Regions from separate parts of the Paenibacillus sp. P46E genome, predicted to be linked through region 2. Evidence: riboswitches for the same ligand, from Rfam matches in the RefSeq annotation. Region 2 holds a riboswitch; the other holds the start of a gene.
What was found. A riboswitch is a leader RNA that binds a small molecule or an ion and turns the genes downstream of it on or off. The one in region 2 is predicted to bind cyclic di-AMP.
Positions count from the first base shown of each region.

Region 1: it holds a riboswitch for cyclic di-AMP, as region 2 does, so the genes downstream of both, A3849_RS22680 (resuscitation-promoting factor) here and A3849_RS30970 (NfeD family membrane protein) in region 2, are expected to answer to the same signal.

Region 1 covers NZ_LVYZ01000059.1:212-16,304, reverse strand. Annotated here, with positions in the region: gene yabG (sporulation peptidase YabG) at 1-117, opposite strand, end outside; gene rsmA (16S rRNA (adenine(1518)-N(6)/adenine(1519)-N(6))-dimethyltransferase RsmA) at 221-1,105, opposite strand; gene rnmV (ribonuclease M5) at 1,102-1,653, opposite strand; gene A3849_RS22680 (resuscitation-promoting factor) at 1,819-2,979, opposite strand; cyclic di-AMP (ydaO/yuaA leader) riboswitch at 3,269-3,497, opposite strand; gene A3849_RS22675 (TatD family hydrolase) at 3,696-4,466, opposite strand; gene A3849_RS22670 (HD domain-containing protein) at 4,522-5,805, opposite strand; gene A3849_RS22665 (AbrB/MazE/SpoVT family DNA-binding domain-containing protein) at 6,111-6,365, shown strand; gene rsmI (16S rRNA (cytidine(1402)-2'-O)-methyltransferase) at 6,832-7,734, opposite strand; gene A3849_RS22655 (tRNA1(Val) (adenine(37)-N6)-methyltransferase) at 7,731-8,504, opposite strand; gene A3849_RS22650 (initiation-control protein YabA) at 8,636-9,001, opposite strand; gene A3849_RS22645 (PSP1 domain-containing protein) at 9,032-9,832, opposite strand; gene holB (DNA polymerase III subunit delta') at 9,974-10,948, opposite strand; gene A3849_RS22635 (YaaR family protein) at 10,966-11,406, opposite strand; gene A3849_RS22630 (cyclic-di-AMP receptor) at 11,448-11,777, opposite strand; gene tmk (dTMP kinase) at 11,892-12,533, opposite strand; gene A3849_RS22620 (aminotransferase class I/II-fold pyridoxal phosphate-dependent enzyme) at 12,534-14,168, opposite strand; gene A3849_RS22615 (sigma factor G inhibitor Gin) at 14,380-14,565, opposite strand; gene A3849_RS22610 (hypothetical protein) at 14,776-15,300, shown strand; gene A3849_RS22605 (hypothetical protein) at 15,380-15,793, opposite strand; rRNA gene rrf (5S ribosomal RNA) at 16,053-16,093, opposite strand, start outside.
Region 2 covers NZ_LVYZ01000101.1:157-6,459, reverse strand. Annotated here, with positions in the region: gene A3849_RS30975 (flotillin family protein) at 1-1,065, opposite strand, end outside; gene A3849_RS30970 (NfeD family membrane protein) at 1,088-1,660, opposite strand; cyclic di-AMP (ydaO/yuaA leader) riboswitch at 1,806-1,960, opposite strand; partial or broken gene A3849_RS30965 (transposase) at 2,202-2,426, shown strand; partial or broken gene A3849_RS32630 (InlB B-repeat-containing protein) at 2,571-6,303, opposite strand, start outside.

The DNA of each region.
Region 1 (16,093 bases), on a different contig from region 2:
CGCCAGCAGGCGGAATTCAGTGCCTTTGATGACAGCACCGTTCTGCACGATATTCTCCACCCGGAACGTTACATCGCCACCGTAAGATTTGCGAACGACCAAGTCTCCTAAATTCATTTCAAACACCACCTCTACCCCATCGTATGGGCAAAGACCCCGGTTGGTTCATAATCGGCGGTGATTTGAAATATAAGAAAGATATCAAGCCGTTTCTTCTTACCTAAACAATTCCGGCAGCAAGCAGTACGCTGCTTAACCGGGCATACTCCTCCAGGCTGAGTGTTTCTCCGCGGCGGCTTGGCTCGATTCCAGCCTCAGCCAGCAGGGATTCCAGACGTTCACGCCCCTCTTCCGGGAAGAACCGGGCTTTGAGATTATTGGCAATGGTTTTTCGCCGCTGGGTGAAGGAAGCTTGTACAACCTCAAAGAAATGCTTCTCGTCTGCAACCTCTACCGGAGGACGCTCTCTCACCTTGAGACGAATCACGGCAGACTCCACGTTCGGTTGAGGAATGAATACCGTGCGCGGCACCATGCAGACCAGCTCGGGTTCGCTATAGTACTGCACAGCGATGCTAAGGCTGCCATATTCCTTCCCGCCAGGTGAAGCTGCCATACGTTCAGCAACCTCCTTTTGAATCATCACCACGATATTATCGAGCGGCAGTTTTTCTTCAAGCAGCTTCATGAGGATTGGAGTGGTTACATAGTACGGCAAATTGGCAACTACACTGACTCTTTCCACAGCCGCAAAATCCTCAGCGAATAACTCCTGCAAATTCACTTTCAACACATCGTCGTTCCGGATTTTGACATGCGGGTAAGAGGCAAGAACATCCCGAAGTATCGGGATCAGCCGCCGGTCAATCTCTACTGCTGTCACCACTCCAGCGGACATTGCCAGCCTCTCGGTCAAAGCGCCAATGCCTGGTCCAATCTCTAGTGCACCTGCTGCCTGGTCCAGGCCTGCAGCATCCACAATCTTGTCGAGTATATTCTGGTCAATCAGAAAATTCTGGCCCAAGCTTTTCTTAAATGAGAACCCGTAACGCTGGATAATTTCCTTTGTGCGTACCGGGGATGAGATATGATTGTTGCCACTCATGAGGTAATGCCTCCCTGATCAATTTGCGCGAGAGCATTTACAAATTCCTCTCGTGATATTCCAAACATCGCCAGCCTCTTGTATAGCTGCTTGCCGTTACAGTAGCCGATCCCCAGCAAATTGCCCAGCGCCATTCTCCGCTCCGCTGCCCGGGGATGTACCATCATCCCTGCAGCCATCAGATCCTCCAACCCAATCAGAGCCGGGGCGCCTTCAAAGGAAGTATGAACATGCTCTAGCGCGTGACGAATGGCCTCCGGAGAAGCATTTTCAACTCCGATATCACCTTTACGGGTGGCATCTTTTTCAGGAATGAACGCATGCTTGCAGCCTGGCACCTTGGAAGACACAATCTTCCGGATCCGTTCACCGGCATGATCAGGATCGGTTAGAATAATGACCCCTCTGCGCTCCATGGCCAGCGCAATCCTGGCGATCACTTTGCGGTCCACTGCCGAACCGCCTGTTTCAATGGTATCCGCATCTACAGCACGCTTAACAGCAACTGTATCACTTTTACCTTCCACAACGATTAATTCCTTGATCATTTTACAAAACTCCTTACTCTGAAACGCAAAAAGAAGAGGATTCGCTCCCCTTCTTATTGGCTAAAGAATGTATAAGTGATGAGCGGCAGCTCTATAATTCCGTAACAGTCTTAAGTGCTACCCTCACTATATCTTATAAAACGCTATTTTGCAAAAATCTGCTGCTTAATTCAGCTCTGGCTTCACAGGTCCAATCACATAAATCGTACGCGATTTACGGCCGAAGTTACGGGCATGGCTCAGTGAATCATAATAGACATCTACCTTGTTGCCTTTAATGGCACCGCCGGTATCCTCTGCACGGCGAAACCCAAGTCCCTCAATATACACCCACCAGCCAATAGGTATTACGTCTGGATCTACAGCGATAGTCCTACCTTCCGTTACGCGTGTGCCGGAAGCCGTACGGGTACCGATACCTGGCTCTTCAGATGAATAAGCCGTCATGGATACATTTTTAATTATTTTTTTGTACTCAAAATCCATACCTGCCTTGCTGGCAACATTGTTGCTGTTCGCGCTAACTTTAGATGATTTTGTGGTAGTGGTTGAATTGGAAGTTGCAGTAGTAGCTACAGCAGCCTTGGGAAGTGCTTTGGTACCAATAGCAATGATCTTGTCTTTGGTAACCGCCTGTACTTCCTTGCCCACCATACGCATAGATGCCAGCTCGCCATCTTTATAGATTTTCTCTATATGCTGGATCATTACGCCCGGTTTGCCTGCTTGTGCAACTCTTACAGTTCCCTTAGTCAGGGAGGGGTCTGCGGTCTTAATCACTCGGAAAGGCAAATTCGTTGTCCGCTGTACCACTTGCTTGTTGATTCGGACAATTTTGATTTCCATGTCGGCAGAAACTGCAGTGTTGAGCGAAGGATAAATCTTATCGTAGCTTTCCAGGCTGATGCCCAGTTTGTCAATCGCCTGACCGATGGTATCCTCGGTCGTGTACAGCGTTTGGGTTGTTCCATCCGCAGTAAGCTTAAGGGCCTGCGCACGGTTGATTACGACACGGTCGCCGTCTTTTATTTCATCACTAAGGCCAATGGATAAAGCATCATGCGGCTGAAGCGAAATTTGTTCCTTTGCCAGCACATCGCTGAGCAGCGCATCCCGCGTCTCCAGCGTTTGTACCTTTCCGTCTATTACTAAAGTTATTTCTTTAATGCTTTGACCGTGTACGTACAGCAGAATTACCAGCGCGATTACAATTGATGCTGCGCCTGCAAGCGAAAGTACGCGAGGATTCACTTGCTTCCACCGTAATGCGAAAGACCTGCTGGATGATTGCGAATCATGGGATACTTCTGGTTGGAATACGCCCACTCTCTCCATCCTCCTTACATAGCCCCGTCGTCCAAGTTGTATAGCAAAGGTGACTTATCACTTCTGACGAAACTAGGTTTGAGATTGCACAGGATACGCCCGCATTGCTTTAGCGTTTCCTGCTCATGGATCGCCTGCTCGGCATAGCTACTCCAGACATCTGTTATATAACAGTATGCTGGGAACATCCCCATTATTCAAAAAACAAAAAAAGCCCAAAAGAGTTCACAGAGGACTCTTTCGTGGCTCTCCGGGTGTCAGAATACGCGGGAATGTTTATGCACGAGGTTTCCTCTCTTACTTGCGCTTACGGGGTTAGCTGTCGGGTTCGGGCATAAGAGAGACGCCCTATCTCAGGTCACCCGCTCACGGCGGTTGCCCTCAAATTCACCCCAAAGACCACGTGAAGAAATCAAATAAAGTCTGCGGCATTTCTATGCTGTACTCTATGTACGGACATGCGGCAGATCATTATTGGTTCCCCCGTTCTCCATACGGAGACTCAGCGAGACGATCCATGAAATTGTGACTGTCACAGTAACAACAGCTCACTTCACTGAAAAGATGATATCCTGTTTTGATGCATGTTGTAAAGCACGATTCAACCACGTTTACGTAAAAAAATCGTTAAAATATTGTAATAATCAGCCATTTCTTTATTAAAAAAGTTTAATATATCGGCTATACTTCTTTTTTCACCTGTTTTTCTCCCGTTTTCAGACAATTCCAAATCGTTCCAGTGCGTTCGCATACGTAATTTCAGCTAATTCCTGTAAATCAATCCCTTTTATTTCCGCTGCCGCCTCGGCGACAAGCTTCACATGAGCACTCTCATTTCGCTTCCCGCGGAAGGGGTGAGGCGTCAGATATGGGGAGTCAGTTTCGATCAAAAGCCGGTCCATTGGAGTCTGGGCAAGCACCTCTTTAGGCACCCTGGCATTCTTGAAAGTCACGGGTCCGCCGAAGGATAAATGAAAGCCCAGATCAAGACACATTTTGGCTGTTTCCCAGCTGCCGGAAAAGGAGTGCATGACACCGCCAATTTCATTTGCCTTCTCTTCCCGCAAAATCCGTACCACATCCTCATGGGCATCACGATTATGTATACAGATAGGCATTTTCAGTTCCCGTGCCATTCCAATCTGTTTGCGGAATACCTCATGCTGTACCTCCTTAGGAGAAGTATCCCAGTAGTAATCAAGTCCAATTTCTCCGATAGCCACCACCTTTTTATGGCTGCACAGGGAGGCGATCCAGTCCATATCCTCCTCTTTCATGTCTATGGCGTCCACGGGGTGCCAGCCGACCGCTGCATAAATATAATCATACTCTTCTGCAAGTTTCATTGTCGTTGGAATCGTTTCCCGGTTAAATCCGATGTTAATCATCTTGCTGACACCAGCCTCTAACGCACGGGCAATAACCTGCTCACGGTCCTCGTCGAATTGCGGTGCATCCAGATGAGTATGTGTGTCGAATAAACGCATGCTTGCATCTTCCTTTCAGTCTTGTTTTCTATGATGAATTCCAGAAATTTTTGTATTATTTTGCAAAGATCTCAGCAATAGCGTCGGGCAGCTGTGTAAGCACATTCTGCAGCTTGTCCTGCGGAAAATAAAGGTGATACCGCCCGCGGTGAATGCCGCTGATTGAGCGGACTATATCCGATACTTCAGAGATTTCCCGCAGTTTGTCATGCCGGTCCAGCAGCAAAATTTGTTTGCTGTCAAAGCCCTGCCCCGGACGAAAAACATCATAAGGAAGATCTGTCGGATAATCAATTTCCAGGTCGTAATCAGGACGCAGCCCGGCACCGGCAAAACTGCGGCGGATTTCGTCAATCGTCTCCGAATCGAGATGATCCATCTCCACATATTTATACAGTTTACGATGAATAAATCGGCTGCACAAGTCAGCTAAGATTTCATCGGATTCCAGCGTCCACTGCATAAAGGCAGTCTGGACCAAGGCTTCATCCAGCAGTAAATACTGTTCTACATTAATCTCTCCACAAAATAGATCACTGAGTGGATTGATCATAAAGCGGAAGGAGTAACCCTCCTGAAGAAGCTCTTTCGCCCTGCGGAAAATCTGACGCAAAATAATCTCCGAACTGCGCGTAACCGGGTGGAAATAAACCTGCCAATACATCTGATACCGTGACATCAGATAATCCTCAATGGCATGCATGCCTGATTCCTTTACGACAACCCGCCCATTATAAGGACGCAGCATTCTAAGAATACGGTCAATATCGATGGTCCCATAGTTCACTCCGGTGTAGTAAGCATCCCGCAGCAAATAATCCATGCGATCCGCATCCAGAGGACCCGACACCAGGTTAACCACGATTTCGTGCTCATATGTTTTGGCAATTACAGAGGCAACCTTACGCGGGAAATCTTCACTCACATCGCGCAGTATAGCAGTAATTTCCGTATTCTCCTGTATAATTCTGCAGGTCCAATCCTCATGGTTCATTTCAAAAGCTTCTTCTATTGAATGGGAGAATGGCCCATGGCCCAAATCATGTAAGAGCGCTGCACATAATGTAAGCAGACTCTCCTCCGGCATCCAATCCTTGTACCCGCTTCTTTCAAACTGGGAAATGATTCGCCGAGTAATTTCGTAAACGCCCAGGGAGTGGGAAAAACGGCTATGCTCTGCTCCGTGGAAGGTTAGATAAGAAGTACCCAGCTGGCGAATGCGACGCAAACGCTGAAATTCGCTGGTATTGATCAATCGCCAGATGATCGTATCCTGAACATGAATATAGTTGTGTACCGGGTCTTTAAAAACCTTCTCTTCTGTCAGCGGTTGCTTCATAAGTTCAACTCCTTTGAATAATAAGAATAGAAATCAGTTGAAACAAAGGTTATAATGGTAGATAATGTCGCACTTTGTCGAACCGTGACGGTTTATAGATTTACAAATCGACAAATTACTTTTTAGCAATTTTCGTACGATTAGCGTTATTTATAAGCGTCACAAAAGTTTTTTTCAAAATTCCCTTGAAATTGCCCGTAAAAAAGGTTGACTGTTTTGGGAATGGTTGGTATTATAAATATCATAAAACGGTGAACATTGTCGAATAATGACGCTTTTGAACATTGAGAGGAGCAACGATTACAATGATGAAATCAACAGGTATAGTTAGAAAAGTAGACGAGCTAGGACGGGTTGTTATTCCAATTGAATTGCGCCGTACACTGGGCATCGGAGAAAAGGATGCGCTCGAAATTTACGTGGACGGTGAGCGGATCATGCTTAAAAAATATGAGCCTGCTTGCATATTCTGTGGCAATGCTGAAAATGTAACCTATTTCAAAGGAAAAATTGTTTGTCACGAATGCATTTCTGCCATCCCTACCCCTGTGACAAATTAAAACAAATAGGTTATAATAAGAACTAATCAAATTGTTAATTCTAACCTTTTTATATCTCCTTGGCCTCCCGTTATTGCGGGAGGTATTTTTTTGCTGTTTTACCCTACTGAGGTTTACCCTCCCAAACCCTCCAGGGAAGGCCCCAAGGACCCTGGCCCTCTACACCCGGAAGCTTGTCTGATCATGTGGCCGCACGTAAAGGAGTAACGGCTAATGGTTGACCGTCCCTTTTTCGGGAAAGTCCTCGGGGCCTTGTCATGCGGAAGGTTTCGCCATAGGCTACACGCCTATAGCATCTGCGCAAGGCGCTCCCGGGTAACGTGCGGTGCTGCAAGCCGCTCTCCCTGCGGGAATCACTTAGCTACACTTATACCCAGATATATACTCTAAACTCTCCCTTTACCATATATATAAATGTAGAAACTACATTTACAACTAATATAAGGAATTCCTCATCAATATTTTCTTACTCTTTTTCCAGTAGAGCATTATAAATATCCCGTTTGGCCAACCCACGATCTGATGCTGCTTTTTTCATAGCGTCCTTACGGGTCAATCCTGAAGTTTCATAATGAGCCACATGCTCCTCAATGCTGAGTTCACGCCACCAGGATGATTCGGCGAGCTTGGCCTCCTCTTTGCTCTCCCCCTCCAGCACAATCACGTACTCACCCAGTGGTGGATGATCCGACAACCAGACCACACATTCTTCAATCGTTCCGCGCAGGAACTCCTCGTACCGTTTTGTCAATTCACGGGCGAGTACAACCTGGCGGTTACCGAAGGTCTCCTGCAGGTGAGCCAATGTTTTTGCTACGCGATGCGGTGATTCATAGAACAATAGGGTGCCTTGCGCTGAACGGAGCCCTGACAGCACGGTGCGAATATCCTTACGCTCCCTTGGCAGGAACCCGATGAAGGTGAAGCTATTAGTAGGCAAGCCGGAAGCAATCAAAGCAGACAGCGCAGCATTTGCTCCAGGGATCGGAATCACAGGAATACCGTGACTGACCGCAAGCGCTACGAGATCGGCTCCAGGGTCGGAAATGGCCGGCAGACCGGCGTCGCTGACCAGTGCCAGATTTTTACCTTCTATTATATAGCGGATAAGCTCTGGTCCACTGGCCGCCTTATTATGCTCATGATAACTGAACAGCATCGAAGGTGTGATTTCGAAGTGGCTTAGCAATTTGCGGGTCTGTCTCGTATCCTCGGCGGCGATAATATCGCATTCCTGCAGCGTACGCACAGCACGATACGTCATATCCTCCAAGTTGCCAATGGGAGTCGCTACCAGATACAGTGAGCCCGTTCCTTTTTGCTGATCTATATTCCTGTTTTGAAAGCTGCTTTGACACGAGATCGTCATGATTTACCCTCTTTAGCTCCGTAGTAGATATCCAGAATTTCCGGACAATATTGATTGTCCTCATTATATACGATCAATGGGGGTTGTAAACGTACCTCTGGCTTGCCGTCCCGTGCAGCCTCGATTAATACCATATTAGCCTCCAGATGGGCACGCGGATGAACAAAACGGATCAGCTTCGGCTCCAGCCGGTATTGTCTCATCAGACTGATGATATCCACCAGACGCTGTGGCTTGTGAACCATGCTTACCTTTCCCCCGGTTCGGACAAGCCGTACACAGGCCTGAATGACCTCCTCAAGAGTGCAGCCCAGCTCGTGGCGGGCCATAGCCTGATGGGTATTCAGTTTAAGGTCACTCCCGTTCAGCGGCATATAGGGCGGGTTAACGGTTATCGCATCATACACACCGTAACCTGCCGTATGGTGCAACTCACGTAAATCCCCCTCATGTATACTTACCCGATCCTCCAGCCCGTTCATCGCTACGCTTCGACGAGCCATATCTGCCAGACGCGGCTGAATCTCAATACCTTCTATAGTGGCCTTGGTACGTGTGGTAAGAAGCATCGGGATCACGCCATTGCCAGTACACAAATCCAGTACCTTGCCACGCGGCGGTACACTGGCGAATCTTGCAAGCAACACTGCATCCATTGAAAAGCTGAACACCTCGTCGCTCTGAATAATCTTTAAGTCATGTGTCAGTAAATCATCTACCCGCTCTGCGCCATACAAAGGAACCGGCACATCGTTAAAAGAATTCGTCATAGTGTTCTCCTAAAAGTTGTGCTTAAGTATATACTTCCTGAGTTGTCTTCAAACAAAATTTGCTCCAGAAGCATACACCCTGCTAAATTCAAAAAAAACCGTAGGCGTAAATCTCCTACGGCTGGATTTGCTCATTTATTAAGAAACGAAAGACAGAACAGGCAGTCACCCTCTGTACGTAAATGCCCGAAATAGACATTGCAGATGTGAAAACCTTCATGATAGAGCCGCGCCAGATTGTCATAGCCTTCCCCGACAACCTCCTCTGTTCCCTCGCTTGCGGCCAAAAGAGCCTCTGCTTCAGCAGAATGGGCGGCAGGGTCCAAAGGGGCCTCCCGCTTCAATATTTTACGAAGCTGTTCATTCTCCAGACTTAGCCTTTGATTGGCTTCCATTAATTCCTTAACCGTCTGTTTCCAATCTCCGAGACTTGCGCGCATGTTCTCCATCTGCGCTTCCATCTCCTGCATGTGTGCAAATATATTTATCTTCTCCAAGTTTCCACCCCGAAAGTAACCTTATATGGTTTACTTGACGACAACATCATCCATTGGAAGTTCTTTAACTTTGCCCACTTCGAACAACTGTACATGAACTGTACGGCTTCCGGCATTAATGCCAACCACCTTACCGTCACCCAGTGAGGTTACGACTAGCTTGCCTACCGCTGGCATTTCTTCCTTCGTGCTTTCGTAATTATCATGCTCAAATTTCAAGCAACACATGAGTCTTCCGCAAAGACCCGAGATCTTTGTTGGGTTTAGTGAGAGATTTTGGTCTTTAGCCATTTTTATGGATACAGGCTCGAAATCTCCAAGCCAGGAGGAGCAGCAAAGTACCCGACCACAAGGCCCTAACCCACCGAGCATCTTAGCCTCATCACGCACACCGATCTGCCGAAGCTCAATGCGGGTACGGAAAATGCTTGCCAGATCCTTGACCAACTCACGAAAATCGACCCGGCCTTCAGCAGTAAAATAAAAAATAATTTTATTGCGGTCAAACGTAAATTCCACATCCACAAGCTTCATTTTGAGGCCATGATCGCGGATTTTATTTAAACAGGTGGTAAAAGCATCCTTCGCTGCACCTTTGTTCTCTTCCACCACGCGTGCGTCCGTTTCTCCGGCAATCCGCATGACTTTTTTGAGAGGCAACACCACATCCGCTTCCTGCACCTCTTTTTTTCCAACGACAACTTTACCGTACTCGACACCTCTTGCTGTCTCCACGATCACACATTGATCCCGTTCAATCGGAAAATCGAGCGGATCAAAATAATATATTTTACCCGCTTTTTTAAAGCGGACACCTACTACGCTGTACAAAAATTAACCCCCTTGTTTGCCGGTAAAAGGAACCCTTAAGCAAGTCCGCTCCCTGGTGATCCATGCTTGTCCTTCCTCATCCGTTAAACCCATACTTCCAGGCTGAAGCGTTGATCCGGAGGATATATCAAAACTAACCCATTAACTTTCCAATCGGATTAGGAACTGTTCCAGACACAATTGAGCATTGGCATTGGATCGCAGCTTACGCTTGCTCTCTGCAGCAAATTCCATATAGGCCACCCATTGTTCCGTACTCCGCTGACGGGCAGACTTGGAAATAAAGTCTAACTGATCTATGAAAACGATACTTTCGTGCTTTCGGTACAGGAAGTAAAGCATATCTTTGAACCATAAGTGGAACATGCTGAACAGGATATCCAAATGTTCGCTGAGTCCGGTCTTGAACAGCTTCTGCCCGGCGGTTGCTACCGCGGAGCTGCCCTTGCCCAAAGACTCCTTCGCTAATTGTAACACTAGATTTCTCATTTCTGCAAACCAATTCTGTGCCAAAAGTTCCCTGCATCCATCAAGTCCCGAAGTCAGTGATACCGCACATCGTGCCAGTGGCACCGGAACCCCCTCACTGGACAGCGCCTGAAGCATAATGTCGGGATGCAGAGGACTAAATGGAATGCGCTGCGTTCTGGACTGGATTGTCGGCAGCAGGGAACTGCTATTGTCGGAAATCAGAATGCCCACCGCAGGTGCCGGAGGCTCCTCTAAAAACTTAAGCAGACTATTTGCGGCCTGAACCGTCATCTTGTCCGCTCCTTCTATAATATACACCTTTGGGTTAACACCCTCTGAGCGGTATGAGAACATGCGTTGCAGCTCGCGGATCTGATCAATTTTGATGCTTGCCCCATCAGGCTTAAGCAGAGATAAATCCGGATGGTTTCCATGTTCTACCTTACGGCATTCCAGACATTCTCCGCACGCATCATCTTCACTGGTGGTACAAAATATAGCTTGGGCGAACATCTGCGCTGTCTTCATTTGACCACTTCCGGGTGGTCCTGTGAACAGATAGGCATGGCTTACTGCATCTTTGCGTAATGCGTTTTGTAGCAGGCGTTTGGCATCCTCCTGGCCTAATATATCATGAAAAGACATACATTCCTCCAAGTCTTTTAAAAAGAAAGGTTGATCAGCAAACCTCGAATTTCTCCGACCCGCCCCAGCAAATCTATACGGCCCTGCTCACTCTCAAGCAGTTCATCAGCCATATTTAGCAGAGCGGCATCTATTTCCTCCAGCAGTTTGTAACGTTTCCCCCGCCCCCGGCGGTCCCAGCCCTTGGTTTCCTTTAGAATAACGCCTCTTCGGGCGGTTTCTTCCAGGAACTTTTTGATCATATTCCGGTATATCGCAAGTTCACGGACCGTCATGGATTTGGCAAGCCGGTCTCCCTGCTGCTGAATATCCTTGATCTTTTGGTTCAGCTCATCTATTGTTTTTTGTTCACCTTGCTGCTGAAATATATCGGTAAAGGTTTTCTGCTGAACGGGCCTCCCCGCTCCAGCTGTCGGCAGCTCACTTTTTAAGGGCCTATAGCCGGGATTGATTTTCAAAGGTTCCACCGCCCTTTACGGAGAATTTATCTATACTATGCTCAATAATGCTCAAAACGATCGACAGGAAGTACAAATACGGTAGCCCCGCCTACTTGTACCTCTACAGGAAGCGGTAAATAGGAATCCGTCGTACCACTCATTGGAGTCACTGGAGTGACAAGCTGTTCGCGTACCTTGCAGCTGTTACGAATAACAGTTAATACAGCCTCAACCTGAGAGTCGTCAACACCAATCATAAATGTAGTGTTGCCTGCCCGTAGAAATCCGCCTGTACTGGCAAGCTTCGTTGCACGAAAGTTTGCTTTGACTAGTTCACTCGACAACCGGTTGCTGTCTTTATCCTGGATAATTGCAATGATCAGATTCATCTTCGCTATCCCTCCTAAAAGTTTTGTGAGCTTGGCTTCATACATTCACTTCGTACAAATACCCGCTTCGATAGCATACGCTTTGGTACACTTAGTTTAATTAGACAAAGCGTCTCAGAAATCCTTTAATATTCGTTCCTTCAGTATGCGGACAATATCTTGCTCCACCATGTGAATGGGACGGTTGGCATCAAGCACCACGATCCGCTCAGGATCAGACTTTATGACTTGGCAATATCCATCCCTAACCTTTTGATGAAAAGCCAGACTCTCCAAGTCGAGACGGTTCACTTCCCGCTCCTCATTGGCAGCAATCCGAGACAACCCTACTTCCGGGTCCACATCAAGATAAAACGTGAGATCCGGGGTACGTCCGCTGGTAGCAAATTGATTAATTTTCCTTACCTCTTCGATACCCAATCCTCTGGCATAGCCCTGATAAACCAGACTGCTGTCGACAAAACGGTCACATAGCACGGTAAGTCCTTCTTTAAGCGCCGGCTCGACCACTTCCGCCAAATGCTGGCTTCGGGATGCTGCATATAGCAGCGCTTCCGTACGTGCATCCATCGCAGTGTGGGCCGGATCGAGAATTATGGAACGGATTTTCTCAGCAATTTCAATGCCGCCGGGTTCACGGGTAATCAGGTAAGGCATGGAATGATTCTGCAGATAGGCTGCTACTCTGCCGAGTACTGTTGTTTTTCCGGAGCCATCGCCTCCCTCCAGAGTAATAAAGAAACCTTCTTGTGCCACTTATGCGTCTCCGCCCTTCTTAATGTTGTAAACCAGAATTTGTTGTAAAGCCGGATCCGCACAGGCCTGGAATTTGGCTCCCCCTTGGCTGAGGCCAATAAGCCGGTTGCAGGTATCTTCGCTTATCTTTTCTCCTGGATATAGAAGTGGAATCCCAGGGGGATAGGGTATCACCATTTCCGCCGACATTCTACCCGTACTATATTCAAGCCCAATACTTTCAGTTTCCAATAGATTCACTGGTTTCATCGAAAATAACACAGGGCCGGAAATTAAATCATTCGTGAAATTGTTCCACGTGGAATTTTTTGCGGAATCAGGAACTACCCCATCTGCTGGCCGGGTAGGCAGGCATCCCGTTGAAAGTCCCTGCCTAATAATATCTTCATCGAGGTTTACCGTCGCCTCTGCTGTCTCATCGGCTATCTCCTGCAACGCAGCCAACAGCAGCCCCGAATCCTCCGCCTTCGAGCCAAGACTGAAGGCAAGCACCACGTGCCGGTCATCACTCATCTCCGGCACGATCCCCTTCTCTTCGAGCCTGCGCTGCAGCTCGAAGCCTCCCAGGACCCCGGCGGCATCATATATGACCGCCTTGAAGGGGTCCTGGGTGCTGTATGCCGCCACGCTCTGCGGCGGCATCTCAGCAACGGCGCCTGCACCAGCAGCGCCGCAGTCAAGCTGCAGCGGCTCTGCCGGCTGCAGCAGCCCGTAACGCGGCAGCGAGGCCAGGCCGCGCCGAAGTACATCCACGGCGGCGAGTCCCGCCGTGAAGGCCCCGGCCCGCTGGCTATGCACCAGCCGGCGGGCCAGATCGAGCGAAGCCATCACGGGGTATGATGGGCTGGAGCTCTGAACCATGGCGAGCCGCTGCCGCAGCAGCGCGCGGTCGAGCCATGGCCCTTGCACATGCAGCATGGCGCCCATCGTCAGCGCCGGCAGCATCTTGTGCGTGGACTGCACCACGCCGTCCGCGCCACACATCAGCGCCCCCGCTGGCAGCGCAGGGTGCTGTCCGTAATGCGCCCCGTGCGCTTCATCCACCAGCAGCGGAACACCGCTGTCGTGGCAGGCCTGCGCGAGGGGCGCGAGATCACTGCCCATGCCATAGTAATTTGGCATAGTGACCAGGACGGCAGCGGCCTCAGGATAGGCTGCAAGGGCATTCTGAATCGACTGAACCGCAGGAGCAACCATAAGGCCGCTGTGCCAATCCATCTGTGGCTCCACAAAAACAGCACGAACCCCAGCCAGCATCAAACCATGGATAACCGACTTGTGAACATTCCGTTGAAGGATAAGTGTCATTCCAGGCTCAGGACACACCGTAAGGATCAACGCCAAATTGCCAACAGTGCTGCCCCCAACCAGAAAAAAACTCTCCTCGGCCCCAAAACAATCCGCCGCCAGCTCTTGCGCTTCCCGAATGACTCCTTCAGGATGATGAAGATCATCCGTACCAGTAATTTCAGTTACATCGTACCTCATCACCTCTGTTAAGAAACCGGCACCTTCTTGCCCTCGATAGGCATCTCCGTTCTTATGTCCAGGTACATGATAAGAGATATTACCCTTTACTCTATATTGTTCCAGCATTTCATATACAGGTGCCCTGCCAGGCTCTAGTCTATCCATCTTTTCTTCCTTCCCTGGGGGTTACCTTCTATTTTAACGCAAATATGCCCATACGCCTATATTTCGGCCAAAAAGCTTACACATAACAAAACAGCTCCTCCCGCCAAAAGAACAGGTGAAGCCGTTATATTGGTCATTCTTAATGGTGCAGATACTTATCCGGTCTATTATCAAACTTTCTACTATTCATTAAGCCTACCACATAGTTTGTTCACGCATTCTTTTGCAGATCAATCTTCTTCAACCGGCCTACGAAAAAACGGTATTTGGCGTCTTCAGCCTCGGTACGTACCATCTCAGCCTCACAATCCTCGCAAATGAAATGTGAGACAATTACGATTCCTTCTTCTTTCATCTGCCCGCAGATGATGCAGGCTTGCTCGGTTTGCTGTTCCATTACCATCCCACCTTGACTCTTTTAAGAACAGTATGATACACTTTCTATCATTTTAAACCTTTTCATAGATTTTTCCCATCCTTCATTGGCTTAAAATATATGTATTCATCAACCGCCCAATTGGTGATTATGCCTAAGTGAGTTTAATAAAATACCTTCACCCGCCGATATTAGTATCATAAGGACTTGTGAGGAGGTCAGCGCTTTCTTATGGAAGCAAACAACAAAGGCTCAGCTACATTCTACCAGTACAAACTAATCAAAAAAATCAATACTTCTGCCGCTTGGCTGCGTGTCTATATGGCGCTCCCCATTATCTGTGTGGTGTTTGAGACCATTTTCCTCTCTTGGTGGAGCATCCTGTTTATGATCATTGCCGCACCCGTCGTTCTATGGATTCAGTATGTAATCTCACGTTCTGTTCTGCTAATTTCTGGACACCCCATTGCTAAGCGGTGGAAAATGTCATTCCGTCTGCCATGGCCCGGATATATACCTGACCAGTACATTAACTACGGTATTTTCCGCAAAGTACAACTTCATAACTTCTGGATCGGCCTTTCCATCACTGCACTTTTTATCGTCTGGGCCCCTTTAGCCTTCACTGTGTCTTTGGCAGTATTTCATCTATGGGTACTCTTACCCCGTTTGTATATACTATTCCGCTTACACCGCGAACAAAAGGACGGTATGTTGAAGTTTACCCCTGCCGATGCCTCCTATTACTCACAATAGAAATATCATATATACATACGGCAAAGGCCACTACATTTGGAGCTAAAACAAGCGCCATCCTGCTATGGATGGCGCTTGTTTATTTTGTCTTAAGTCCTTTAATTGAGGCCTTCTTTTCCTTCGGAATCATGACTATAAAATAACCATTGTGCACGGTTAAGTGTACAATCATTCCATCCTTCTGATAAACCCGGGAATTTGTCGAATCCTCATCCTTTTGCTCTTCCCATCCCCAAGCTTCTATTGCCTTCCGGTAAGGTTCCGGAATACCTTCCTTTTCCTTGAGATCAGGCATAGAATACCGGACATAATCCATAGCTACATTACTAGTTGTCCGGTCCGTAGAATTAGCTTCCTTAGGAACAGGAAAACCCTTTTCGTTAAGAGCCCCTTCAAAGGTGTCCCAGGCAGGCTCCTTTGTTCCGCAACCAACCAGCATTACACCAACTATACAAAGAATGAATACTATCCATAATGGTCGGGTTCGCTTCATACCTAAATCCTCCTTACCACTGCCATGCATCTAAAGACACAAAAAAATTAAATGCTCGGATTTATCAGTAGTCCATTCGTATTAAGGAAGTGCTTAATATTTGCACTTTTCTATTATACTTGGAACAGAATGTTCGTCGGTAACAAAAATGTCACTCGATTGAAAGCGTTTTATTTATTTTTTGTACTTAAACCACAATACCTTATATGTACAAAACAACAAAAAAGCCATTGTCGATGACTCAACAATGGCTTCATGTGCTTGGCAACGTCCTACTCTCCCAGGACCCTTCGGTCCAAG
Region 2 (6,303 bases):
TGTTGCCAGCCCCCGTTTGGTCGTGGTGGCTGCCTCTGCTTCCGCCTCAAGAATCTGCCGCTGCTTGGCTGCTTCCGCTCTCATGATCGTAGCCTGGTTCTCCGCTTCAGCAGGCTTGATCACTGTTGCCTCGAGCTCCTTCTGTCTCAGCTCAACTTCGATTTCCCGGACGGTCCGGTTCGCCTCCGCTTCCATCTGCGTGATCTTGACCTGCTCGGTAACCAGCGACTGCTTGATTTTGTTCTGCTGTAATTCGTATGCAAGATCCGCTTGTGCTTTCTTCACTTCGGTCTCCAGTTTAAAGTCCGCCTGCTTAATGTTCAATTCCTTCTCAAACTGAGATTCCTTGGCGCGGGCGGCGGTTCCCGCTTCAATGGTGGCCTGATGTGCATTAGCTTTGGCAATGGAGGATTCTTTCTCCGCTTCGGCTTGCTTGATCTGAATGTCGCGTTCCGCTTCCGCCTTGGCGATGCTGGCATCCCGGCGGATGCGCTCAATTTCCGGAACCCCCATATTATCGATATACCCTTTGTCGTCCGTAATTTTCTTAATGGTGAAGCTGACCACCTCAAGTCCCATCTTGTCGAGGTCTTCCGAGCAGGTCTCCCGCATCTTGCTGTTGATTTCGTCAGGAGTCTTGAGAATGGATTCCACTGTTAATTGTCCGATCAAGCCGCGCAAATGGCCCTCCACCGAATGCAGGATAATCGTCTCGCGGTCTTCTTCCGGCCGGTCGATAAACTGCTCACTGGCAGTCAGAATAGCGGTAGGATCGCTTTTTATCTTAATCTGGGCCACCGCCTCCAGGTTGAGCTTGATGCCTTGCTTGGAGAACATCGCCTGCGCCGGGATGACGTCGAAGCTCATCAGCATCATGGAGATGGTCTTATTGTTCTGGAAGCCGGGGATGACGAATGTCCCGCCGCCCTGGACCACCCTTTTTCCGCCAAGGCCGTAGACGATCATCGCCTGATTGGGCGGAACCTTTTTATAAGAGTTCACGATACTGAACAAGGCCAGCAGAATAACAACAACAATTGCCGCGATTACATACAGAATAACCATTTAGATTGACACTCCCCGTGAATTATAATTGATCGATATCCCTCTCGAAGAGGGTGACTGCCGCCATTCCCTTGTTCACCTTCAAAATAATAACCCTGTCGCCTTTATCAAGCTGCTGGCCGGATTCTGCCCTTACTCCAATGGAGCGCATGGTTCCGTGCAGTACATATTTCATTTCCCCGACCGCTCCATCTGCTGCAGGGATACTGATGTACCCGAGCTGCCCTGCCTGCTCATAATCCATTTCATTCATGCTGCTGTCATACCGGGTCATCACCCGGGCCAGCACCGCATACATCACACATCCCAGAAGCAGAGCGAGCACGGTACAAATCAGCACCACTGCGAGCATCCTCATTTCGCTGAACCGGGAAAGCACGTAACCTGTACCGCCCCAGACTGTGACAAACACCATCAGAGGGAGTATGGGCACAGAGCCGGGGCCACCAGCATCGCCGCCGCCCGCATGCAGATGACCCGCCAGGCCATGCCCATGAAATCCGCCGCTGAGGAGGAGTATTAGTCCAACCCAGAAGCACACAATAAATACAGTAACGATAAGAATCCCCCCTTTGAAGCATTTTAAATAGAGCATTTAAACCAACGCTTAACCTATCTAATTATCGTTGTTATGAGATTTCTAGTCCCTTGTACAGACTGCTTTTCCTTCCTGCACACGCAGCAAAAAGACCACAGAAGCGGCAGGGCTATCCGTGGTCGGTTAATCGATCATGGCGCTCATCCTCTCTCTTCGAGGCTTACGGGGTTAGCTGACGGATTCGGGCAGCGAGATTGCCCTACCCTGCCATAGCGGCTATTCAGCACGCGGCAAGGATTCACCCCATATATCATTGGTTCCCCCGTTCCCAATTACGGAATTCAGCCATATGAGAACAGTTAATTTACATTCGGTTGTTGATTTGAATCTTACGCCTGTGGCCATTTATTGTAAAACGTCCGGGATGACAAATGAAGCCAAAAACGCCTCCCCTCCGCGAATGAAGGCGCATTCTTTGGTTTCGCTCTTATTCGGCCGATGATTTACTCACTGTTGCTCCATTTCTCGCAAGCTGTCCCAATCGTCCAAAGTCAAGGCCGCACACACTATAACCTTAGGTGCTTACGGTGTTGGCAGTAGCCGGGAAATTCTACGGAGTGAGAAAGGTTACGCCTTGGCCGCGCATCGAATGACGGAACCGGGAAGTGTATGTGGACAACTGAAGAACAACTGGGGCTTCCGGCGATTTATGCTTCGCGTTATGGGGAAAGTGACGCTTGAGGTCGGATGGCTTTTCCTTGCCCATAATCTGCTAAAGCAAGCCACCCATGACCAAAAAAACAGAGCAGCGATCCTTCAATAACAGGAGAATCGCTGCTCTACTCACTTTTTGTGGTTTTTAAGAATGAAGAGAACTGCCTTCCGCCCTAGAAAATCCACTTTTGGGACAGCCCCTTTTATCAACAGCCCCAAATTACACTTGTCCCTTTTTCTCAGAGAACCGGCATTAGTTAAGTGAATCCAACAGTGTCTTCAATTGCGGGTTGAGCTTCAGCGCATTCAGGATGATCTGTAGAGCTTCTGCGCGCGTGGCGTTGCTCTTTGTATCAAACTTCCCATCTCCTTTGCCGCTTATGATACCAGCTTGTGCTTCAGCTTTGATCTCGTTTGCTGCATAGGAACCCTTCAGGTCATCGAAATTACCTTTGGTGGTATCCTTTGTTAAGGTGTTAAGGTTTAAGATGCGGGATAAAAGGACAACCATTTCCTCGCGGGTAATTGTTTTATCTGGCTTGAACGTAACATCCTCGTAGCCGCTGATAACCCCTGCCTCTGCAAGTTTCTCGATGGCACCTTTCGCCCAGTGGCTACCAACATCTTTAAATGTAACACCAGTATTACTGCCGCTTTTGATATCGAATACCCGACCCAGAATCACTGCAAATTCAGCGCGTGTGATGTCACCATCCGGCTTGAACGTACCATCGTTGTAACCTTCAATCACATGGAGCTTTACAAAAGTATCGATAGTTTTTTCGGCCCAATGCCCTTTCGTATCAGCAAGTTCAAGCTTAACATTAGATTTCTTAGCTTCCTCTACTTTGGACTCGAAGGTATTAACTAAGTTTATTACATTAACAATGCCGCTATTGAATACATCAACTGCTGGTTTCGTAGGTCCAGGTGTCGCTGTTGGCGTTATACTGTCCGCCGGCGAACCACCCGGTGATGGTTGCCTGGATACATCCTCCCGATTCACAGTTACCATATACGTATTGCCAGTACCGTCAGGGGCCGTTACGCTAATCTGAATCAGGTTCGCGCCTACCTGTAAGTTGTTAACTCTATAGGTATACATATTGCCCGTTAGGGAACTGTACACGGCTCCCGAAACGGTAAACGTCGCATGGGAATCTGCTGTGGTAAAAGTAAGGTCGGTGCCGCTTCCGTTAGCGGCGGTGTTCCAGCCTGCGAACGTATAGCCCGTTTTTACCAGCGTTCCGGTATTCCCTAGTACTGTCACCACATCACCCTGCGGATAGCTGTTGCTGTCGGTCGGAACCGTACCGCCGGTGCTGCCGTTTCCGTGATACGTTACGGTGTAGGTCGGATTGGCCGTCCACTTCGCATAGAGAGTGGCATTCGCCGTGCCCATGCTGAAGGTAGCATTCGCTGCGTAGTCGGTGCCGCTTCCGTTAGCAGCGGTGTTCCAGCCTGCGAACGTATAGCCCGTTTTTACCAGGGTTCCAGTGTTCCCAAGCACGGTCACTGTGTTCCCCTGCGGATAGCTGCTATTGTCAGTCGGAACCGCACCGCCGGTGCTGCCGTTTCCGTTATACGTTACGGTGTAGGTCGGATTGGCCGTCCACTTCGCATAGAGAGTGGCATTCGCCGTGCCCATGCTGAAGGCGGCATTCGCCGCATAGTCGGTGCCGCTTCCGTTAGCAGCGGTGTTCCAGCCTGCGAACGTATAGCCTGTCTTCACCAGCGTTCCAGTGTTCCCCAGCACCGTCACGGTGTTCCCCTGCGGATAGCTGTTGCTGTCGGTCGGAACCGTACCGTCAGTGCTGCCGTTTCCGTTGTACGTTACGGTGTAGGTCGGATTGGCCGTCCACTTCGCATAAAGAGTGGCATTCGCCGTGCCCATGCTGAAGGTGGCATTGGCTGTGTAGTCGGTGCCGCTTCCGTTAGCGGCGGTGTTCCAGCCTGTGAACGTATAGCCCGTTTTTACCAGCGTTCCGGTATTCCCTAGTACTGTCACCACATCACCCTGCGGATAGCTGTTGCTGTCGGTCGGAACCGTACCGCCAGTGCTGCCGTTTCCGTTGTACGTTACGGTGTAGGTCGGATTGGCCGTCCACTTCGCATAAAGAGTGGCATTCGCCGTGCCCATGCTGAAGGTGGCATTCGCCGCATAGTCGGTGCCGCTTCCGTTAGCAGCGGTATTCCAGCCTGCGAACGTGTAGCCCGTCTTCACTAGCGTTCCGGTGTTCCCCAGCACCGTCACGGTGTTCCCCTGCGGATAGCCGGTGCTGTCGGTCGGAACCGTACCACCGGTGCTGCCGTTTCCGTTATACGTTACGGTATAGGTCGGATTGGCTGTCCACTTCGCATAGAGGGTGGCATTCGCCGAGCCCATGCTGAAGGTAGCATTCGCTGCATAGTCGGTGCCGCTTCCGTTAGCAGCAGTGTTCCAGCCTGCGAACGTGTAGCCCGACTTCACTAGCGTTCCGGTGTTCCCCAGTACTGTCACCACATCACCCTGCGGATAGCTGTTGCTGTCGGTCGGAACCGTACCGCCAGTGCTGCCGTTTCCGTTATACGTTACGGTGAAGGTCGGATTGGCCGTCCACTTCGCATAGAGAGTGGCATTCGTCGCGCCCATGCTGAAGGTGGCATTCGAAGCGTAGTCGGTGCCGCTTCCGTTAGCAGCGGTATTCCAGCCTGCGAACGTGTAGCCCGTCTTCACTAGCGTTCCGGTGTTCCCCAGTACTGTCACCACATCACCCTGCGGATAGCTGTTGCTGTCGGTCGGAACCGTACCGCCGGTGCTGCCGTTTCCGTTATACGTTACGGTGTAGGTCGGATTGGCTGTCCACTTCGCATAGAGGGTGGCATTCGCCGAGCCCATGCTGAAGGTAGCATTCGCTGCATAGTCGGTGCCGCTTCCGTTAGCAGCAGTGTTCCAGCCTGCGAACGTATAGCCCGACTTCACCAGCGTTCCGGTGTTCCCTAGTACTGTCACCACATCACCCTGCGGATAGCTGTTGCTGTCGGTCGGAACCGTACCGCCAGTGTTGCCGTTTCCGTTGTACGTTACGGTGTAGGTCGGATTGGCCGTCCACTTCGCATAAAGAGTGGCATTCGCCGTGCCCATGCTGAAGGTGGCATTGGCTGTGTAGTCGGTGCCGCTTCCGTTAGCAGCGGTATTCCAGCCTGCGAACGTATAGCCCGACTTCACCAGGGCTCCAGGGTTCCCTAGTACTGTCACCACATCACCCTGCGGATAGCTGTTGCTGTCGGTCGGAACCGTACCACCGGTGCTTCCGTTTCCGTTATACGTTACGGTGTAGGTCGGATTGGCTGTCCACTTCGCATAAAGAGTGGCATTCGCCGTGCCCATGCTGAAGGTAGCATTCGCTGCATAGTCGGTGCCGCTTCCGTTAGCAGCGGTGTTCCAGCCTGCGAACGTATAGCCCGACTTCACCAGCGTTCCGGTGTTCCCTAGTACTGTCACCACATCACCCTGCGGATAGCTGTTGCTGTCGGTCGGAACCGTACCGCCGGTGCTGCCGTTTCCGTTATACGTTACGGTGTAGGTCGGATTGGCTGTCCACTTCGCATAGAGGGTGGCATTTGCCGCGCCCATGCTGAAGGTGGCATTCGCCCCGTAGTCGGTGCCGCTTCCGTTAGCGGCGGTATTCCAGCCTGCGAACGTATAGCCCGACTTCACCAGCGTTCCAGTGTTCCCCAGCACCGTCACGGTGTTCCCCTGCGGATAGCTGTTGCTGTCGGTCGGAACCGTACCGCCGGTACTGCCGTTTCCGTTATACGTTATGGTGTAGGTCGGATTGGCCGTCCACTTCGCATAAAGAGTGGCATTCGCCGATCCCATGCTGAAGGTGGCATTCGCTGTGTAGTCGGTGCCGCTTCCGTTAGCGGCGGTGTTCCAGCCTGCGAACGTATAGCCCGTTTTTACCAGCGTTCCGGTATTCCCTAGTACTGTCACCACATCACCC